Linked DNA regions of Allochromatium vinosum DSM 180. The protein of the gene in region 1 interacts with the protein of each later gene in a pairwise test. Links are inferred from orthologs where the notes say so. Each region holds a gene or a part of one and is shown on either strand. Other genes may lie near its edges.

Region 1 (10,025 bases):
CGAGCCGGTTCACGAGCGGCGTCTGCGTCTGTCCGGACTGAGCGGGAGCGGGGAGGTCGCCTTCCGGATCGGCGACGACTTCGGTCTGTTCGAGGCCGAGCTGGGGCTGATGAACTCCGGGGGCGGCTGGCTGCTGCTGGCACGCTCCAACCGGCTCCAGTCGGCGCGCGGACTGGGTCTGGAGTCACTGCGTCATCCGGATTCCTGGAACCATCCGGATTCGTGGGATCGTCCGGAGGCGCCGAGCCAGACGATCGACTCGGAACCGTCGGCGAGTCCAGTCTGGCCCACCGATGCCGCGACAGCCGGAACCGCCGAGAGGTCCGAAACGCCGCCCACCCTGGTCGGCCGGCCGGACGCCGCCGGCGTTCGCGTCCCGACCGCGATCCCGGTACTGAACTACGCCGACCCGGCCCCCGCGACGACCCGCGTGGTCATCGAGGCCGAACTCCGTATCCACGGCTGGAGTGCGCCCAACACCGAGATCGATCTCTTCGGGCAACGATATCGCGTGGGTCCGGGCGGGCGCTTTCAGCTCAACGTCAAAGTCGAGGATCCCGAGCTCATCCGGCGCGCCCTGGAGCGGCATCCGCCGCCCGAGTCGGTCGATCCACGCGAATCGTCCTCCTGACTCCAGCCGGATCGAAACGATGCATATCGCCATGGTCAGCGCCGAGTGCGCACCCATCGCCAAGGCCGGCGGTCTCGGGGATTTCGTTCAGGGTCTGGCGCGCGAGCTGGCCCGCTGCGGCGAGCGCGTGGAGGTCATCCTGCCGGCCTACGACAGTCTGCGGCTCGCGTCCTCGGATCAACCGCGCCCGCTCGGCATTGAGTTCCAGGTTCCCTTCCGGGGCGTGCCGATCGACTGCCGGATTCTCGGTCTGAGCCTGGATGGCTATGAATGCCGCCTGATCGCCCCGCGTTCGGCACAGCGCTTCTTCGAGCGCGGTCGCCTCTATGGGGAGCCGGACGACGCCGAGCGCTTCGCCTTCTTCTCGCGCGCCGTCGCGGACTATGTCTCGCGCTCCGAGTCGCGTCCGGACGTGCTGCACTGCAACGACTGGCAGACCGGCCTGATTCCGGTGCTGCTCGCCGAGCGCCAGGCCGCAGACGAGCGGATTCCGGTCTGCTACAGCCTGCACAATGTCGGCTATCAGGGTTGGGTCGAGGCCGATCTGCTGACGGCTGTCGGGCTGGACCCGGCGCGCCTGCTCACACCCGAGCGGCTGGCCGACCCCGGCGATCCGCGCCGTGCCAATCTCATGAAGGGCGGCATCGCGGCGGCCGATGTCGTCAACACCGTCTCGCCGCGCTACGCCTGGGAGATCCAGAACACCGAGCAGGGGATGGGGCTGCAAGCCTGGTTCCAGCGTCATGACTACAAGTTCGGCGGCATCCTCAACGGCATCGACGAGACGGTCTGGAATCCGCTGACCGATCCGCTCATCCCGGTCAATTTCGGACCCGAGACCCTGCCGCGCAAGGCGCTCGACCGCCAGGCGCTGCGTGCGCGTCTCGGTCTGGAGGAGGCGAGCGACCGACCGATCATCGCCGTCGTCAGCCGTCTGGATCGGCAGAAGGGTGTGGATCTGATCGCGCACGGTCTCCAGTATGGACTGGCGTCCGGCGCTCAGATCGCGCTCCTGGGCAGCGCGATCGAACCGGCCATCGCCGAGCGCTTCGCACAGCTCAAATCGCGGCTGGAGGCCAGCCCGCACGCCCGTCTCGAACTCGGCTACGACGAGTCGCTGGCCCACCTGATCTATGCCGGGGCCGATCTGGTCCTCATCCCCAGTCTCTACGAGCCCTGCGGTCTGACCCAGTTGATCGCCATGCGCTATGGCACCGTGCCGATCGCGCGCCGGGTCGGCGGATTGACCGACACCATCCAGGACGCCAACTATTCCAGCGCCCCCTTCGAGTCGCGCAATGGGTATCTCTTCGACGAACCGACCACCGAAGCGCTGGAGGGGGCCATGGATCGGGCCATCGCACTCTGGCGCGACCACCCCGACTATTTCAGCCGGTTGCGCCTCAATGGGATGCAGGGTGACTATTCCTGGCGCCGGCCGGCGCGGGAGTATCGCGATCTCTACGCCTACGCGCGGCAGGCTCAGTGCTCACGCGCATCGGCCTCGTCCAGGAGATGACGGATACCTGCCAGTGCCAGATCGCCGACGTCCGAGAATTCGATCCCCAGACGCCAGGGTTCGTCGCTCGTCGACAGCGAGATCCAGGCCACCGAGCCGACGGCCTGGATCCAGGCGGAGGTCTCGCTCGACTCCAGTTCCACCAGCAACCGCGAGTGGATCGGCACCATCTGAGCGCTGCGCACCTGCATGCCGCCCTCGCTGATGTCGCGCGAGGTCACTTCCTGGATGCCAGGCACGGCGCTGAGCGCCTCCAGACTGAGTGGAAAGATCCGGGCCTGTCCCGTCCAGTTCACCCGCCGGTGACACCGCCGCTCATCGACCGTCTTGTCTGGGATCATGATCTCGGCCCTCATTGCTCGAATAAAGAACACTGTGCTCTGGCCATCACCAGGCACGACAAACGCCTCCTCCACCTCAATCGATATACTTTAGTATAGATCCATCGTGCCGTTCGAAGACCGAACCCGTCTCCAGTCATCGCCTCCGCCACACATCATGTCCAGCTCTCAATCACCACGTCCGCCACGCCTCATGGGTATCCTCAACATCACGCCGGACAGCTTTTCCGACGGCGGCCGATACCTGGAGCGCGAAGCTGCCGTCGCGCGCGCGCTCAGGATGCTGGAGGAGGGCGCCGACATCCTCGACATCGGCGGTGAATCGACCCGCCCCGGTTCGGCTCCGGTGCCGCCCGAGGAGCAGGAACGGCGCATCCTGGACGTGATCCGTCAGCTGCGCGACTGTATCCCCGCCAGGATTCCGCTGAGCATCGATACCACTTGGGCGAGTGTGGCACGCGCTGCGCTCGCCGCCGGCGCCGACTGGATCAACGACACCTCGGCCGGACTCGACGACCCCGACATGCTGCCCCTGGCCGCTGAACTCCAGGCGCCCATCGTGCTCATGCACCGTCGCGGCACGCCCCGGACCATGCAGCGTGCGCCCGAATACCGGGACGTGGTCGTCGAGGTCCGCGATCATCTGGCCGCACGCGCCGAGGCCGCCCTCGCCGCCGGTGTGCGCGAGTGCGATATCCTGCTCGATCCGGGCATCGGCTTCGGCAAGGATCAGGAGCACAATCTGAAACTGCTGGCCGGATTGGGCCGCCTGGTCGAGCTGGGTTTTCCGGTCCTGCTCGGGACGAGCCGCAAGCGCTTCCTCGGCGCGCTCTGTGGCGATGTGGCGCCGGACGAGCGGGTGGCAGCCACCTGTGCCACCACGGCGCTGGCTGTCATGCAGGGCGTGGACACCTTTCGCGTGCACGATGTGGCCGCCAACCGGCAGGCCGCCGACGTCGCCTGGGCCATCGCATGCCGCTCGACAGGTGAGTGAACCTTGAACAAGACCAACAACGGCGTTCAGTCGCGTTCGGCGAGCCACTGGTTCTTGCAGCTCGTCGGCTCAGGACTCGGCGCCCCCTTGCAGATACTGACCCTGGGACTGGTGGGGGCGGGCATCTTCGTCGCCGTCACCCTGCCCGAGCTGCCGGACGTCCAGACCCTGCGTGACGTCCAGCTCCAGGAGCCGCTGCGTGTCTACAGCACCGATGGACGCCTCATCGGTGAGTTCGGCATCGAGCGCCGGCGTCCGGTGTCGATCCGCCAGATCCCGCCGCTGGTCATCGACGCCTTCCTCGCCACCGAGGACAGCCGCTTCTTCGAACATCGCGGCATCGACACCCAGGGTCTCGGGCGCGCCGTCCTGAGCTACCTGAGCACCGGCGAGAAGGCCCAGGGCGGCAGCACCATCAGCATGCAGCTCACGCGCAACGTCTTCCTCTCGCCCGAGAAGACCTTCCAGCGCAAGCTCGCCGAAGTACTGCTGACCCTGCACGTCGAGCAGACCCTGACCAAGGAAGAGATCCTGGAGCTCTATCTGAATCAGATCTTCTTCGGGCATCGCGCCTACGGCGTCTCGGCAGCGGCGGCCTTCTACTACGACAAGCCGCTCGACCGGCTCACGATCGCCGAGGCGGCCATGCTCGCCGGCATCCCCAAGGCACCCTCGACCAACAATCCCGTCACCAATCCCGAGCGTGCCCTGGAGCGGCGCGACTACATCCTTGGACGCATGCTCGAACTCGGCTACATCGACGCCGGACAGCACGCCGCCGCCATCGCCACGCCCGACACGGCCCAGGCCCATCGGCCCGGCCCGGACCTGGAGGCCGGCTATATCGCCGAGATGGTCCGCGCCGAGATCGTGCGCTTCTACGGCGAGGAGGCCATCAATCGCGGCTATCGTGTCACCACCACGCTCGAACCGCGTTTGCAGGTCGCCGCGCAGGAGGCCGTGCGCCGCGCGCTGCGTCAGTACGACCGCCGTCACGGCTATCGCGGCCCGGAGGCGACCCTTGACCTTGCCGGACTGAGCGAGGTCGAACTCGACGCCTATCTGGACGAGGTCACGCGCGTCCCCGATCTGGTTCCAGGACTCGTGACCCGCGTCTCGTCGGTCGGTGCCGAGATCTACATCGGCGGCGGTGAGCAGGTCGAGCTGTCGCGCAAGGCGCTCAGTTGGGCGCGCACCCAGCGCAACCTGGCACGCTGGCAGGGCGAGCGACGCCGTGGCCCACATGCGGTCGCGGTCGGCGATCTGGTGCGGCTCAGACGCTCATCCAAAGGCGACTGGGTGTTGACGCCGATCCCGGCCGTCTCCGGCGCCCTGGTCAGCCTCGATCCGCATGACGGCGCGGTCCGGGCGCTGGTCGGCGGCTATGCCTTCAGCGACTCCAAGTTCAACCGCGCCGTCGACATGCGCCGCCAGCCCGGCTCCAGCTTCAAGCCCTTCGTCTATGCCACTGCGCTCGAACGCGGCTGGACACCGGTCAGCCTGCTGCGTGATCAGGCCGTCAAACTCACGGGCAATCAGCGCTGGAATCCCAAGAACGCCGACCACCGGGAACTCGGTCCCATTTCGATGCGCAAGGCGCTGGCGCTCTCACGCAATCTGGCGAGCATCAATCTGTTGCAGAGCGTCGGGCTGGAGGAGGCGCAGACCTACATCCGTCGCTTCGGCTTCGATACCCAGGCCCTGCCGCTCGGACTGTCCATGGTGCTCGGCACCGGCGAACTCGCGCCGGTCAAGCTCGCCGAGGGCTATGCGGTCTTCGCCAATGGCGGTTATCACGTCACACCCTATTTCATCCAGCGCATCGAGGACGGTGACGGTCAGATCGTCTTCGAGGCCCGTCCGGCGCGCGCCTGCCCGGATTGCTGGTACAAGACCGGCGGCACGTCCGCCACCACGCGCGGACTGGCCGCTCAGGGACAGGGGCTGGCCGAGCGCGTGATCGATCCGCGCACCGCCTACCAGATGACCTCGCTCCTGCGCGAGGTCATCGAGCGCGGCACCGGCACCCGCGCCAAGAAGCTCGAGCGCCCCGACATCGTCGGCAAGACCGGCACCACCAACGACATCCGCGACTCCTGGTTCGCCGGCTATCAGGCCGAGTTCGTGACCATCGCCTGGATGGGCTTCGACGATTTCGGCAAACTCGGCCGGGGCGAGGAGGGCGGCAAGGCGGCGCTCGGGATGTGGGTCGACTTCATGGAACAGGCGCTCGACGGGCGCCCCGTCGCCACCCTGGACCCGCCGTCCGGACTCGTCGAAGTTCGGGTCGACCCGGATCGCGGGGTCGAGACCAAGGCCAAGAGCGGTGTCGTGGAACTGGTTCAGGAGGAGTATCGCGACGCCCTGCTCGGTCCCGAACCGATCAGGGTCGCCGGCCCGGCCACGGCTGGCGAGCGCACCGACCGGGGTTCGGGCCGGCCCCCGGCGCCGCGCGTCATGGATGATCTCTTCTGAGTGATGATTTATCCCGAGCGCGGCGGTAGACTTGACGGCTTTCACCCACATCACTCCATGAGGTTCCGCCGTGGTCGCCCCCGAGTCAGACTTTCACCGCATCAAGCGGTTGCCGCCCTATGTCTTCAACATCGTCAATGAGTTGAAGGCCGAGGCGCGAGCCCGGGGCGAGGACATCATCGACTTCGGCATGGGCAACCCGGACCAGGGCACGCCCCAGCACATCGTCGACAAGCTCGTCGAGTCCGCGCAGCGTCCCGACACGCATCGCTATTCGATGTCGCGCGGCATCCCGCGTCTGCGCCGCGCCGTCTGCAACTGGTATCGCGATCGCTTCGACGTGCATCTCGACCCGGAGAGCGAGGCCATCCTGACCATCGGTTCCAAGGAGGGTCTGGCCCATCTGGCGCTCGCCACCATGGGCGCGGGCGACACCGTGCTGGTGCCCAATCCGGCTTATCCGATCCATCCCTACGGCTTCATCATCGCCGGGGCCGACGTGCGTCATGTGCGGCTGACGCCGGACGTGGATTTCTTCGATGAGCTGCAGAAGGCGATCCAGGATTCCTGGCCCAAGCCCAAGATGCTGGTGCTCAACTTCCCCGGCAATCCGACCACGCAGTGCGTCGAACTGGACTTCTTCCAGAAGGTCATCGACATCGCCCGGGAGCATGGGATCTGGGTCGTGCACGATCTGGCCTATGTCGACATCGCCTTCGACGGCTACAAGCCGCCCTCGATCCTCCAGATCCCGGAGGCCAAGGACATCGCCGTCGAGTTCTTCACCCTCTCGAAGAGCTACAACATGCCCGGCTGGCGCGTCGGCTTCATGTGCGGCAACAAGACCCTGGTCTCGGCGCTGGCGCGTATCAAGTCCTATCTCGACTATGGCACCTTCACCCCGATCCAGGTCGCGGCCATCGCCGCGCTGGAGGGGCCGCAGGAGTGCGTGCGCGAGATCAGCGACATGTACCAGAGCCGGCGCGACGTGCTGTGCGCGGGTCTGAACGCCGCCGGCTGGCCGGTCGAGCCGCCGAAGGCGACCATGTTCGTCTGGGCGCCGATCCCCGAGCCCTATCGGGCGATGGGATCGCTGGAGTTCTCCAAGAAGCTCTTGCGTGATGCCAAGGTCGCGGTGGCTCCAGGCATCGGCTTCGGCGAATACGGCGACACCCATGTGCGCTTCGGCCTGATCGAGAACGAACACCGCACGCGCCAGGCCATCCGCGGCATCAAGGAGATGTTCCGGCGCGACGCGCGCGCGGGCGCCTGATTTTTTCTGGCCAGCCGCAGACCGCTGGAGCGGTCGGCCGGCGTTCCCATGCTGGAGCCTGGGAACGCGCGGACATCCTGGACTAGACACAGCTTTGAGGTAACTGCATGGAACCGGTGAAGATCGGTCTACTGGGCTTGGGAACCGTCGGCGGCGGCACGGCGACGGTGCTGACGCGCAATGCGCGCGAGATCGCCCGCCGCGCCGGTCGCGGCATCGAGATCGCCCGCGCGGCCGCGCGCGAGTATCGCCCCGAGCTGATCGAGGGCCTGGACCAGATCGGTCACATCGGCGACGACGCCTTCGATCTGGTCGAGGATCCGGACATCCAGATCGTCGTCGAGCTGATCGGCGGCTACTCGCCGGCGCTGGAGCTGGTGATGCGGGCCATCGAGAACGGCAAACACGTCGTCACCGCCAACAAGGCCCTGATCGCCAAGCACGGCAACGAGATCTTCGCCGCCGCGCGTGAGAAGGGCGTCATGGTCGGCTTCGAGGCGGCGGTCGCGGGCGGCATCCCCATCATCAAGGCGCTGCGCGAAGGCTTGGCCGCCAACCACATCGAATGGATCGCCGGCATCATCAACGGCACCGGCAACTTCATCCTCAGCGAGATGCGCGACAAGGGGCGGGCGTTTGCCGACGTGCTCGCCGAGGCTCAGGCGCTCGGCTATGCCGAGGCCGATCCGACTTTCGACGTCGAGGGCATCGACGCGGCGCACAAGCTCACCATCCTCGGCTCGCTCGCTTTTGGTATCCCGCTGCAATTCGAGCGCTGCTTCACCGAGGGCATCTCGCGCATCGACGCCCAGGACGTGGCCAATGCCGCTGAACTCGGCTATCGCATCAAGCATCTGGGCATCGCGCGCCGTTCGCCCGGCGGGATCGAGCTGCGTGTGCATCCGACCCTGATCCCCGAGCGGCGGCTGCTGGCCAATGTCGATGGGGTCATGAACGGGGTGCTGGTCAAGGGCGATGCGGTCGGTCCGACGCTCTACTACGGGGCTGGAGCCGGTGCGCTGCCGACCGCCTCGGCGGTGGTCGCAGATCTGGTCGACGTGACGCGCGCCCTGACCACCGATCCCAACAACCGGGTGCCGCATCTGGCCTTCCAGCCCGACGAGCTGGCCGACACGCCGGTGCTGGCGATGGAGTCGATCGAGACCTCCTACTATCTGCGGCTCACGGCGCTCGACCGACCCGGTGTCATGGCGCGCATCGCCAGCATCCTGGGCGAGGAGGGCATCAGCATCGAGGCCATCAAGCAGAAAGCCCCCGCTACCGGCGAGACTCAGGTGACGCTGGTCATGCTCACCCATCGGGTGATCGAGGGCCGGATGAACACCGCCATCGCCCGTATCGAGGCGCTGGATTCGGTGCAGGGGGCAGTGGTGCGCATCCGTATGGAATCACTGTCAGGCTGAATCAGAGATACAGCAGCCCCAGGATGACCCCGCCGAGCAGGAAGCGATAGAGCGCGAAAGGCAACATGCTGATGCGCTCGATGAAGCTCAGGAAGAAGCGGATGGTGAGATAGGCGACCAGATAGGACACCATGGCACCGAGCACCAGTCCGCTCCAGTCGACCGGCTCGGCGGTCTGAACCAGCTCCAGCGTCTCCAGCCCGCCGGCCATGAGAATGGTCGGGATGGCGAGCAGGAACGAGAAGCGCGAGGCGGCCTGGCGCGTGAGTCCGAGCAGAAGGCCGGCCGTGATGGTGATGCCCGAGCGCGAGGTGCCGGGGATGATGGCGACGGCTTGCAGCAGACCGATGACGAGCGCATCGCCCCAGCCGAGTCCGTATTCGTCGCGCTCGCGCCGTCCGCGCCAGTCGGCCCACCACAGCAGCAGACCGAAACCGATGGTCGTGCCCGCGATCACCAGGGCGATGAGCTGATCGTCTTCGCGCAGCCATTCCAGCACCGACTTCAGCGGCAGTCCCAGCACCACCACCGGCAGCGTGGCCAGCACGATCATCCAGCCGAGCCGCGCGTCCGGGTCGTCGAAGCGTCGCGTGCGCAGCGAATCCAGCACCGCGACCAGCATGCGTGCGATCTCGCGCCTGAAGTAGACGATCACGGCGGCGAGCGTGCCCAGATGGACGGCGACATCGAAGGCCAGACTCTGAAGCTCGTAACCGAACAGTAGCGGCGTGAGCACCAGATGGCCCGAGCTGGAGATCGGCAGGAATTCGGTGAGGCCCTGGACGAAGGCCAGGACGAGGATTTGGATGGTTTCCACTGACGCAGCGCTCTCGGAGACAGGGCGCGTAGTATAGCGCCGGATCAGTCGCAAAGTTCCAGCATTCGCCAGGTCTCGACGGGCGGCAATCGGGCGCGCGCCACGGCGGCGATATAGCCGGGGGCCGGGACGAGGTGAGCGATCTCGGGTGCGGCGCTTCCGGGCGGGCGCGGGCGGAAGAGTCCGCGCCCATCGCATTTGACGTCGGCTTCCAGAGCCGTCCAGGCGAGGTGGAAACACTCCAGGCGCTCAGGCTCGGAGAGCGCTTCCAGTTCGGCGACCGTCGCCGGATCGAACAGGCGCCGGGCGATGGCCGGCAGATTGGCGCGCGGCCGGACCCACTCGCAATCGACGCCGAGCGCGGCGTCCGGTCCGACACTCAACGCCACCAGCGCCAGATCGCCGCTATGGCTGAAGCTGAAGGACAGCCAGCGATCGGCACCATCCAGATAGGGCTTGCCGGTCGGGTGGCGTTCGATCCGGATCTGTGTCGGCGGCCGGTCCAGGTAGGTAGCGAGGATACGGTTGAGACCGGCCAGAGCCCGGACATA
Region 2 (9,926 bases), 800 kb from region 1 along the record:
TATCACGTTCGAGGGAATCGAGTGCGACGAGCAGGCGCGTCGCGTTCTGGACTGTATCCGTGACTGTATCGAGGCGCCCGAGGCCTCGTCCTGGAGCGCCTATTTCGAGCGCAAGCTCGATGAGATCACGCGGATGGGGCAGGACGAGCTGTTCGTCGTCGGCAGTCAGGTCAACTATATCCGCGCCCTGTTCGAGCACCACGGACACCGCGAAGGGCTGGATCTGCTCGACCGGATCGAGGACGAGTGCTGCTGAGTCGGCTTCAGTCCGGTCGGCTCAGTTGTCGCGGCAGGATCTCGGCCAGCGCCTGAGCCGTCTCGGCGAGCGTGATCCCAGGGACATGATCGACGAGCCGGGTGACGGCCAGTCCGGCATAGCCGCAGGGATTGATGCGGCCGAAGGGTTCCAGGTCCAGGTCGACGTTGAGCGCCAGACCGTGATAGCTGCAGCCGTTGCGCACGCGCAGACCCAGTGACGCGATCTTGGCGTCGGCGACATAGACGCCGGGCGCGTTGGGGCGCCGTTCGGCCTCGATGCCGTGCGCGGCCAGCAGATCAATGATCGCCTGTTCCAGTCGCTCCACCAGCCGCTTGATACCGATCCCCGCGCGTCGCAGATCGAGCAGCAGATAGGCGACGAGCTGACCCGGACCATGATAGGTCACTTGCCCGCCGCGATCGGTCTGGACCACCGGGATGGCGCCGGGGGCGAGCAGATGCTCGGGACGCCCGGCCTGACCGAGCGTGAAGACCGGCGGATGTTCGAGCAGCCAGAGTTCGTCCGGCGTCTCGGCGTCGCGCGTATCGGTGAAGGCGCGCATCGCTGCCCAGGTCGCTCCATAGTCCTGGAGTCCGGCCAGATGTCGGATGCGCAGCGGTGGAGACGGCGCGTTCACAGCGCCCAGGCCACCAGTTCGTGGGCGCTGAGTTCCTGGTAGATGGCGTCGAGCTGGGGCTTGCTGTGGGCCTCGAAGGTCAGGGTGACGGCGATCCATTTGCCGCCCCGGCTCTCGCGCACCGAGATCGCCGTCTCGTCGACGCCCTCGGCATGACGGCTGACGATCTCGACCACGACCGCTTCCAGTCCGCGTCCGGCCGGTCCCATGGCCTTGACCGCGAAGCGGCAGGGAAAGGTCATCAGGGTTTCTGTTTGGTCAGACATGGCCTGCTCGCACCCGTGCCTTGTAGTCCTGATAGAGGGCATCCATCCGGCGCCAGAGCAGTCCCGGACGCCCGTCGCCCACCAGTTCGCCGTCGAGCCGCGTGACCGGCAGCACCTCACGGGTCGAACTGCTGAGCCAGATCTCGTCGGCCGCGCGCAGGATGTCGAGCGCGACCGGCCGTTCCACGAACTCCAGACCGTGCTCGTGCGCCAGGGTCAGGGCCAGTTCGCGCGTGATGCCCGAGAGCAGCAGCCGGCTCTTGGGCGGGGTCATGAGCGCGCCTCCGGCGACGACGAAGACGTTGGAGACCGCGCCCTCCGTCACCCAGCCGTCGCGGTGCATGATGGTCTCCAGCGCATCGGCGTCGGCGGCCTCGCGGCGCATCAGCACCGCCGCCGCCAGCGAGATCGACTTGATATCGCCGCGCAGCCAGCGGATGTCGGGATGGGTGATGCAGGCGACGCCCTGTTCGGCGATGGCGGGCGCGCGCGGCTTGATCGGCTTGGCGAAGGCGAGCACGGTCGGTCGCACACCTGCGGGACAGAGATGATCGCGCTCGGGCGCCGTGCCGCGCGTCACCTGGAGATAGACGTACTGATCTGCGGCCGGCGGCTCGCCGATCAGCCGCCGCAGCACCGCGCGCCAGTCCTCACGCGCGAGCGGCGCCTCCAGCCGCATGGCGGCGAGGCTCGCGTCCAGCCGGTCGAGATGCGGCTCCAGACCCAGGAAATGTCCGCCATAGCTCGGGATGACCTCGTAGACGCCGTCGCCGAACAGGAATCCACGGTCCATGACCGAGATGTGCGCGGCCTCGGGCGGCACGAAGGCGCCGTTGAGATAGAGTTCGTTCACGTGCGATCGCCCATCAGAACATCCGCAACACGCTGTCCTTGGCCTGACGCCAGAGACCGCCCTTGGGCAGATCCTGGAGCGCGACGAGCGGAATGCGCGTGACTTCCTCCTCACCCATCGACACCACCACGTCGCCGAGCTGGTCGCCCTGAGCGATGGGGGCGTTCATGTCGGAGGTCTTCTCGATACGTGCGCTGAGCTTGTCGTACTGGCCGCGCGGGATCGTGGCCACCACGTCGCGCTCCGGTCCCACGGGGAGGGTGTCCTGTTCGCCATACCAGACGCGCAGGTTCTCGATCGGCTGACCGACGGGGTAGAGCTTGTGGCTCTCGTAGGTGCGGAAACCATAGTTGAGCAGGGCCAGGCTGGCCTCGGCGCGTGCCCTGGGGCTGGGCGTGCCCATCACGACCGAGATCAGGCGCATGTCGTCGCGCTTGGCCGATCCGACCAGACAGTAACCGGCCGCCTTGGTGTAGCCGGTCTTGATGCCGTCGGCCGTGGGATCGCGCTTGAGTAGCGGGTTGCGATTGGCCTGGGTGATGCCGTTGTAGGTGAACTCCTGGTTGGAGTACCAGGCGTAGTACTCGGGAAACTCGCGGATCAGGGCCACGGCGACCCGCGCCATGTCACGCGCGGTCGTATAGAGCTCGGGGTCCGGCAGGCCATTGGGGTTGGTGAAATGGCTGTTGGTCATGCCGAGCCGCTTGGCATGGGCGTTCATGAGATTGGCGAAGGACTCGACGTTGCCCGAGACGTATTCGGCCAGGGCCACGCTGGCATCGTTGCCCGACTGGATGATCATGCCCTTGAGCAGATCCTCCAGACTGACATGCTTGCCGACCTCGATGAACATCTTGGAGCCGCCGGTGCGCCAGGCCTTCTCGCTGACCAACACCTGATCGGTGAGTTTGATGCGCTCGGAGGCCAGTTCGCGGAACACCGTGTAGGCCGTCATGATCTTGGTCAGACTCGCCGGCTCGAGCCGCTCGTCGGCGTTGAGTTCGGCCAGGGTCTTGCCCGTATGGAAGTCGACCAGCAGATAACCCTTGGCCTCCAGTTCGGGAGGAGCGGGCGTCGTCGTTTGCGCACCGACGGGCAGGCCGAGCGGGAGCAGCAGCAGAAACCACGGGAGCAGGCGCTTGATGGCTGATTTCATGGGTGATCCGAAAACTCGGGGGTGGCGAGAGAATTGTGGCGCATTTTACCCCTCAAATCGCAAAAATGGCACAGTGTTTCAGTTTTGTAGCGAAGCCGCCGCGCGGGTCGGGCGGCCAGTGTCGCTCTCGGCCTCGGAGTGGTCAGCCAGGAAGGGCAGGAAGCTCCAGAAACGGCGTCTGGGATCGATCGCCTGGACTTCCACTCGCGCCGTGCCCTGGCGCTTCATTCCGAGCTTGACGGCGGCCGTGTAGGAGAGATCGATGACGCGACCGTCGTGAAAGGGGCCGCGATCGTTGATCCGCACCACGACACGGCGACCGTTTTCGAGATTGGTGACGCGCGCATAGGTCGGCAGCGGTAGCGTCTTGTGCGCCGCGCTCATGGCATACATGTCGTAGGTCTCGCCCGAGCTGGTCCGGCGGCCATGAAAGGGCCGTCCATACCAGGAGGCCAGTCCGCGCTCGACATGGCCGCGCGCGGACTTCTGGGTGAAATAGCGCCGGCCGAAGACCACATAGGACTCGGGGTTGCCCGACTTGGCCAGCGGCTCGACCTTGGGCACGGCATCCGGGATGCGGGCGATGGCCTCATCGTCGAGTTCGCCGCGACTGGCGCAGCCGGCCAGTGAGAGCAGCAGGATGGCGATGAGGGGCGGTAAGAAGAGGGTGTCACGCATGATCCGGCTCATTTTCTGGCACGGTGGGTCTCGATCGACATCAGTATCCCGAAACCGGCCATGAGTGTCACCATCGAGGTGCCGCCATAGCTGACCAGGGGCAGGGGCACGCCGACCACCGGCAGCAGACCGCTCACCATGCCGGTGTTGACGAACAGATAGACGAAGAACACCAGCGTCAGGCCGCCGGCGAGCAGGCGCTCGTAGTTGTCCTGAGCGCGCGCGGCGATCATGAGTCCGCGTCCGATGATGAACAGGTAGAGCGCCATCAGCGCCAGGATGCCGGTGAAGCCGAATTCCTCGCCGATCACGGCGAAGATGAAGTCGGTGTGGCGCTCGGGCAGGAACTCCAGGTGCGACTGGGTGCCGTTGAGCCAGCCCTTGCCCGAGAGTCCGCCCGAGCCGATGGCGATCTGGGACTGGATGATGTGGTAGCCGCTTCCGAGCGGGTCGGACTGCGGATCGAGCAGGGTCATGACGCGCGCGCGCTGGTAGTCGTGCATGTGCATCCAGACCAGTGGCGCCACGGCGGCGGCGATGGCCGCCAGTCCGGTGATCATGCGCCAGCTCAGTCCGGCGATGAAGAGCACCATGACGCCTGCGCTCAGGACCAGCAGCGAGGTGCCCAGGTCCGGCTGCTTGGCGATCAGCCCGACCGGGATCAGGCTCAGAACCGCCGCCAGCAGCACGACCGACAGACGCGGCGGCAACGGGCGCAGCGACAATACCCAGGCCACGGTCATGGGCACGGCGAGCTTGAGCAGCTCCGAGGGCTGGAAGCGCACTACGCCGAAATCGAGCCAGCGTTGCGCGCCCTTGCCGATGTCGCCGATCAAAAGCACCGCCACCAGCATCAGTACACCCAACACATAGAGTCCCAGCGACCAGCGCTTGAACTGGCTGGGGTGCATCTGGGCGATGGCCAGCATGATGCCGAAGGCGATGCCCAGACGCAGGAGCTGGCGCTCGACCATCACCAGCTCGCGGTCACCGGCGCTGTAGAGCACTACCAGGCCGAAGCCGCAGAGCGCCAGCAGTCCGGTCATGAGCGGCGCATCGATATGCAGCCGGCGCAGCCAGCCGCTCTCGGGCGCATCGACCTCCCAGTTCGTCCGCGAGGACAGTGGATCAGTCGCCATCCGGCGTCTCCCCCGATTCGTCCGGTAGCGGCGTGCCGCCGAGATAGGCATCGATGACCCGGCGTGCGATCGGCGCGGCGGTCCCGCTACCCGAACCGCCGTTCTCCACCATCACCGCCACGGCGATGCGCGGATCCTCGACCGGCGCGAAGGCGACGAAGAGCGCGTGATCGCGCAGACGCTCCGAGATCTTGGACGCGTCGTAGCGCTCCTTCTGGCCGATGGTGAAGACCTGCGAGGTGCCGGTCTTGCCGGCGATCCGGTAGTCGTTGGAGTGGATGCGCTTGGCTGTTCCGCGCTGGCTCTCCACGACCTTGGCCATGTCCTCGATGGCGATGTCCCAATCGCCCGGATTGGTGATCTGGATCTGACGTGCAACCGTGGGGAAGACGGTCGCCACGTCGGCCCCCGGCACACGTCGCGCATAGGCCAGTCGCGGCTGGATGAAGTGCCCCTTGTTGGCCAGGGCGGCGGTGGCCGCCGCCAGTTGCATGGGCGTGGCCAGGAAATAGCCCTGACCGATGCCCATGATGAGCGTCTCGCCCGGATACCATGGCTGTTTGCGTACGCGCTCCTTCCATTCGCGCGACGGGAGGAGTCCGGGCAGCTCGCCCGAGACGTCGACGCCGGTTCGCGAACCGAAACCGAATTCCGAAAGGAAAGCGTGGAGTTTGTCGACTCCCATCTGGTTGGCCAGCCAGTAGAAATAGACATCGCAGGATTGCACGATGCCCAGCTCCAGATCGACCGTGCCATGTCCGCCGCGCCGCCAGCAGCGGAAGCGGTGCTTCTGGCCCGGCAGCGAGAAGTAACCCGGACAAAAGGTCGATTTGCGCGGCGTGACGAACCCCAGCGACAGACCGCCGAGCCCGATGAAAGGCTTGACCGTGGAGCCGGGCGGATACTGACCGCGAATGGCGCGGTTGTAGAGCGGTTTGTCGGGCGAGTGGAGCAGGGCGTCGTAATTGCTCTGGCTGATCCCCTCGACGAAGAGGTTGGGGTCGAAGCTCGGTGTGCTCACCAGGGCCAGCACGCCGCCGCTGCGCGGATCGATGGCCACGATCGAGCCGCGATTCTCGCCGAGCGCCTCGGTGGCCGCCTGTTGCAGCGCGATGTCGAGATAGAGATAGAGATCCTGACCCGGTGCCGGCGGCGTGCTCTCGAGCGTGCGCAGGATGCGTCCGCGCGCATTGACCTCGACCTGCTGATAGCCGACCTTGCCGTGCAGCACGTCCTCGTGGGCCAGTTCCACGCCGCCCTTGCCGATGAAGTTGGTGCCGGCATAGTTGCCCTTGTCGATGCGCGCCAGTTCCTTTTCGTTGATGCGTCCGACATAGCCGAGCACATGGGCCGTGAGTTCGCCCTTTGGATAGGTGCGGATCAGCTCGGCATGGACCTCGACACCTGGGAAACGATAGCCGTCGACGGCAAAGCGGGCTACTTCTTCGGACGTCAGGTTCAAGCGGATGGGGACCGGCTGAAAGCGCATGCGCTGGCGTTTGAGACGCTCGAAGCGCGACAGGTCGCCATCCTCGATCGGTATCAGCTTTTTGAGTTCGTCGATGGTGGCCTTCAGATCCCCGACCTTCTCGATCGTGATCACCAGCGAGAAAGACGGATGATTCTCGGCGAGCACCACGCCTTTGGCATCGAAGATCAGCCCGCGGTTGGGCGGTACCGGCTGGATCTTGACCCGGTTCTCGGTCGACAGGACCGTGAAATGCTCGTGAAGCTCCAGTTGCAGATGGAACAGACGCGCCAGGATCAGGCTCAGCCCAAGGACGACGAACACGCCCGCCACGATGGCGCGCGTCCTGACCAGACGCTGTTCGCGCTGGCGATCCTCCAGACTGCTTTCGAGCATATCGCTCAACCCAACCCCAGGCGGCGTTCGAAAGGCACCAGCAGCCAGGCCATGATCGGCCAGAAGGCCAGACCGACCAGCGCCGAGATCCAGTAGGTCAGGGCCGGCATCGGTTGCCCGGTCGCGCCGATGATCCAGAGGGTCAGCAGTCGCTCGGTCAACAGGATCAGCGCCACGAAGAAGGCCTGCTGCCACGGTGGAAAGATGCGGATGCGCGGGCGCAGCACCAGCGCCAGATAGGCCGTGACCGAGAGGGACAGCGCGTGCTGACCGAGCAGGGCGCCGGTGAGCACGTCGAGCATCAGGCCGACCACGAACCCCGTGAAGATGCCGACCCGGCGCGGTGTGGCAAAGCACCAGAAGAGGATGGCCAGCACGGTCCAGGGTGGGCGGTAGTCCCAGGGCCAGTCCGACAGCGGCAGGATGGTCAGGTACATCGCCAGCGTGAGTGAGAGCGCGATCGGCCAGAAGGGCTGACGGGGCTTGTAGGACGGTTTGCTCGCGCGCTTCTTGACGGTCTTCACTGCGGCATGTCCCTGGGCTGGAGGGCCTCGGCGGTCAGGGCCTGCAGGCGTGAGGTCTCGTTCAGATTCCAGACCAGCAGGACTTCGCGGCTGCGATCGAGCCGGGCCGTGGGCGCGGCCAGGACGGTGGTGAAGGGGTTGTCCGGATCCTGGCGCACGGTCTTGACCCGTGCTACCGGATAGCCGGCGGGAAAGCGTCCGTCCATTCCCGAGGTCACTAACAGATCATCGACCTGGATGTCGGCGTTCTTGGGGATATAGAGCAGTTCGAGATCCTGATTGGGACCGGTGCCGGCGGCGATGGTGCGCAGTCCGTTGCGATTGACCTCGACCGGTAGCGCATGATCCGAGTCGGTGATCAGCAGGACCACTGAAGAGAACGGATTGGTGCGGATGACCTGCCCCATCACCGCATTGGCGTCGAGCACGGGTTGACCGACGAAAACCCCGGCATTGGTGCCCTTGTTGAGCATGACCTGCTGACGATAGGGCGCGAGTTCGACGGCCATGATCTCGGCGATCAGCACCCGCTCGCCGACGTCGAGCGAGGAGCCGAGCAGGTCGCGCAGACGCGCGTTCTCGGCCTCCATCGAATCGAATTGCTGGAGTCGCGCCTTGAGCAGCAGGTTTTCGCGATGCAGTTCGGCGTTTTCGTCGCGCAGGACGTCCTGCCTGACGAAGCGTTCACGGGCCTCGCGAAAGAGTTGGCTGGGTCGGTCGGAGGCCAGTTGCAACGGATAGGTGACGAGTGAGAGCGCCGTGCGCAGCAGTTCCAGGTGGTGCTGATGATGATCGGCCACGAGCAACCCGAGCGCCATCAGCACGGCCAGGATGACGCGGACATTGGGTGATGGGCCAGGGTTGAACAGAGGTTTGATGACGGCAGTCCTCGGCGAGAGAGTCCGCGAACGCTCTTGGTTGTCATTCGGTCGCGAACAAGGCGCTCTCCTGCGTGTCGAGCATCTCCAGCACCATCCCGCCTCCGCGCGCGACGCAGGTCAGCGGATCCTCGGCCACGATCACCGGCAGTCCGGTCTCCTCTTCGATCAGCCGGTCGAAACCGCGCAGCAGCGAACCGCCGCCGGTCAGTACGATACCGCGCTCGGCGACATCGGCGCCCAGCTCGGGCGGCGTCTTCTCCAGGGCCATCTTGACCGCCTGCACCACCATCGACAGCGGCTCCTGAAGGGCTTCGAGGATCTCGTTGCTGTTGAGCGTGAAGCTGCGCGGCACGCCCTCGGCCAGACTGCGGCCCTTGACGTCGATCTCCAGCACCTCGTTGCCGGGGAAGGCCGAGCCGATGCTGTGTTTGATGCGCTCGGCGGTGGCCTCGCCGATCTGGGTGCCGTAGTTGCGGCGCACATAGTTGACGATGGCGTCATCGAAGGTATCGCCCCCGACCCGTACCGACTCGGCATAGACGATGCCGCTCAGCGAGATCACCGCCACCTCGGCCGTGCCGCCGCCGATGTCGATGACCATGCAGCCGCGCGGTTCGTGCACCGAAAGCCCGGCGCCGATGGCTGCCGAGATGGGCTCCTCGATCAGATAGACCTCGCGCGCGCCGGCGCCGGCGGCCGACTCCTTGATGGCACGGCGCTCGACCTGCGTCGAGCCGCAGGGCACGCAGATGAGCACGCGCGGACTGGGACGCAGGAAGCTGGTCTCATGCACCTTATGGATGAAGTACTGGAGCATCTTCTCGGTGACGGTGAAGTCGGCGATGACGCCGTCCTTCATCGGCCGGATCGCGGTGACGTTCTGAGGGGTACGACCGAGCATCTGCTTGGCCTCCTCGCCGACGGCCACCACCGTCTTGGTGCCGCCCTGGCGTTCGTGCCGGATGGCCACGACCGAGGGCTCGTTGAGCACGATGCCGCGGCCGCGCGCATAGATCAGGGTATTGGCGGTCCCCAGGTCGATCGACAGATCATTGGAGAACATTCCGCGAATGTTTCTGAAGAACATCGGTAAAGATACCTTCCGGGTGGTAAGGAACGCCATGGATGGGTGCGGCGTCGCAGAAGAGGAGTAGCCCGGGTCTCGGTTCCGATACGGGATCCCTGGATGATTGGGGCGCTAATCTAGCAATGCGGGCTTGGATCGGCAAGGCGCCCGCTGTGTCCGGTCTTCGGGAATGCCGGGCAGAGTCGCCCGCCCGGACGCCCTTTTGTGCTATTTTCGCCCATTTTACTGCCAACGGCTGCTGCAACATGTCACTGGATTCATCCGACATCGACAAGATCGCCCATCTGGCGCGGCTCGCCATCGCTCCCGAGCAGCGCGCGCGCTATGCCACGGACCTCACCAACATCCTCGATCTGGTCGCCCAGATGGATGCGGTCGACACCTCAGGCGTCGAGCCCATGGCCCATCCGCTGCACATGGCCCAGCGTCTGCGCCCGGACGTTCCCCGTGAGCCGAACCGGCGCGAACGCTTCCAGTCCATCGCCCCCCTGACCGAGGGCGGACTCTATCTGGTTCCGAAGGTCATCGACTGATGCAGAACAAATCGATCGCTCAAATGGCCGCGGATCTGCGGCTGCGTAC

What was found.
Region 2: the proteins of ALVIN_RS10595 (region 1) and mrdA interact in binary tests that used the Escherichia coli proteins (3 or more experiments, as listed by UniProt). The link is inferred for Allochromatium vinosum DSM 180 from one-to-one orthologs.

Annotation. Positions count from the first base shown.
Region 1 is NC_013851.1:2,427,536-2,437,560, reverse strand. The notes cover bases 3,157-6,224. They hold ALVIN_RS10595 (penicillin-binding protein 1A), read left to right. Parts: upstream 3,157-3,488; coding sequence 3,489-5,960; downstream 5,961-6,224. Other genes in these bases: alaC (alanine transaminase), read left to right, coding at 6,031-6,224; folP (dihydropteroate synthase), read left to right, coding at 3,157-3,485. In the rest of the region: ALVIN_RS10615 (hypothetical protein), read left to right, coding at 1-631; ALVIN_RS10610 (glycogen synthase), read left to right, coding at 651-2,150; ALVIN_RS10605 (PilZ domain-containing protein), read right to left, coding at 2,114-2,491; more of folP, read left to right, coding at 2,649-3,156; more of alaC, read left to right, coding at 6,225-7,233; ALVIN_RS10585 (homoserine dehydrogenase), read left to right, coding at 7,341-8,657; ALVIN_RS10580 (undecaprenyl-diphosphate phosphatase), read right to left, coding at 8,659-9,474; ALVIN_RS10575 (4'-phosphopantetheinyl transferase family protein), read right to left, coding at 9,519-10,025. UniProt on the Escherichia coli protein: Cell wall formation. Synthesis of cross-linked peptidoglycan from the lipid intermediates.
Region 2 is NC_013851.1:3,230,433-3,240,358, reverse strand. The notes cover bases 4,416-7,384. They hold mrdA (penicillin-binding protein 2), read right to left. Parts: upstream 6,853-7,384; coding sequence 4,978-6,852; downstream 4,416-4,977. Other genes in these bases: mreC (rod shape-determining protein MreC), read right to left, coding at 7,373-7,384; mreD (rod shape-determining protein MreD), read right to left, coding at 6,858-7,376; rodA (rod shape-determining protein RodA), read right to left, coding at 4,416-4,988. Also shown: N(2)-fixation sustaining protein CowN, read left to right, coding at 1-256; lipoyl(octanoyl) transferase LipB, read right to left, coding at 264-896; ALVIN_RS14290 (YbeD family protein), read right to left, coding at 893-1,162; ALVIN_RS14285 (D-amino acid aminotransferase), read right to left, coding at 1,155-2,015; ALVIN_RS14280 (D-alanyl-D-alanine carboxypeptidase family protein), read right to left, coding at 2,029-3,171; more of rodA, read right to left, coding at 3,858-4,415; more of mreC, read right to left, coding at 7,385-8,245; ALVIN_RS14250 (rod shape-determining protein), read right to left, coding at 8,298-9,344; Asp-tRNA(Asn)/Glu-tRNA(Gln) amidotransferase subunit GatC, read left to right, coding at 9,590-9,877; Asp-tRNA(Asn)/Glu-tRNA(Gln) amidotransferase subunit GatA, read left to right, coding at 9,877-9,926. UniProt on the Escherichia coli protein: Catalyzes cross-linking of the peptidoglycan cell wall. Responsible for the determination of the rod shape of the cell. Is probably required for lateral peptidoglycan synthesis and maintenance of the correct diameter during lateral and centripetal growth.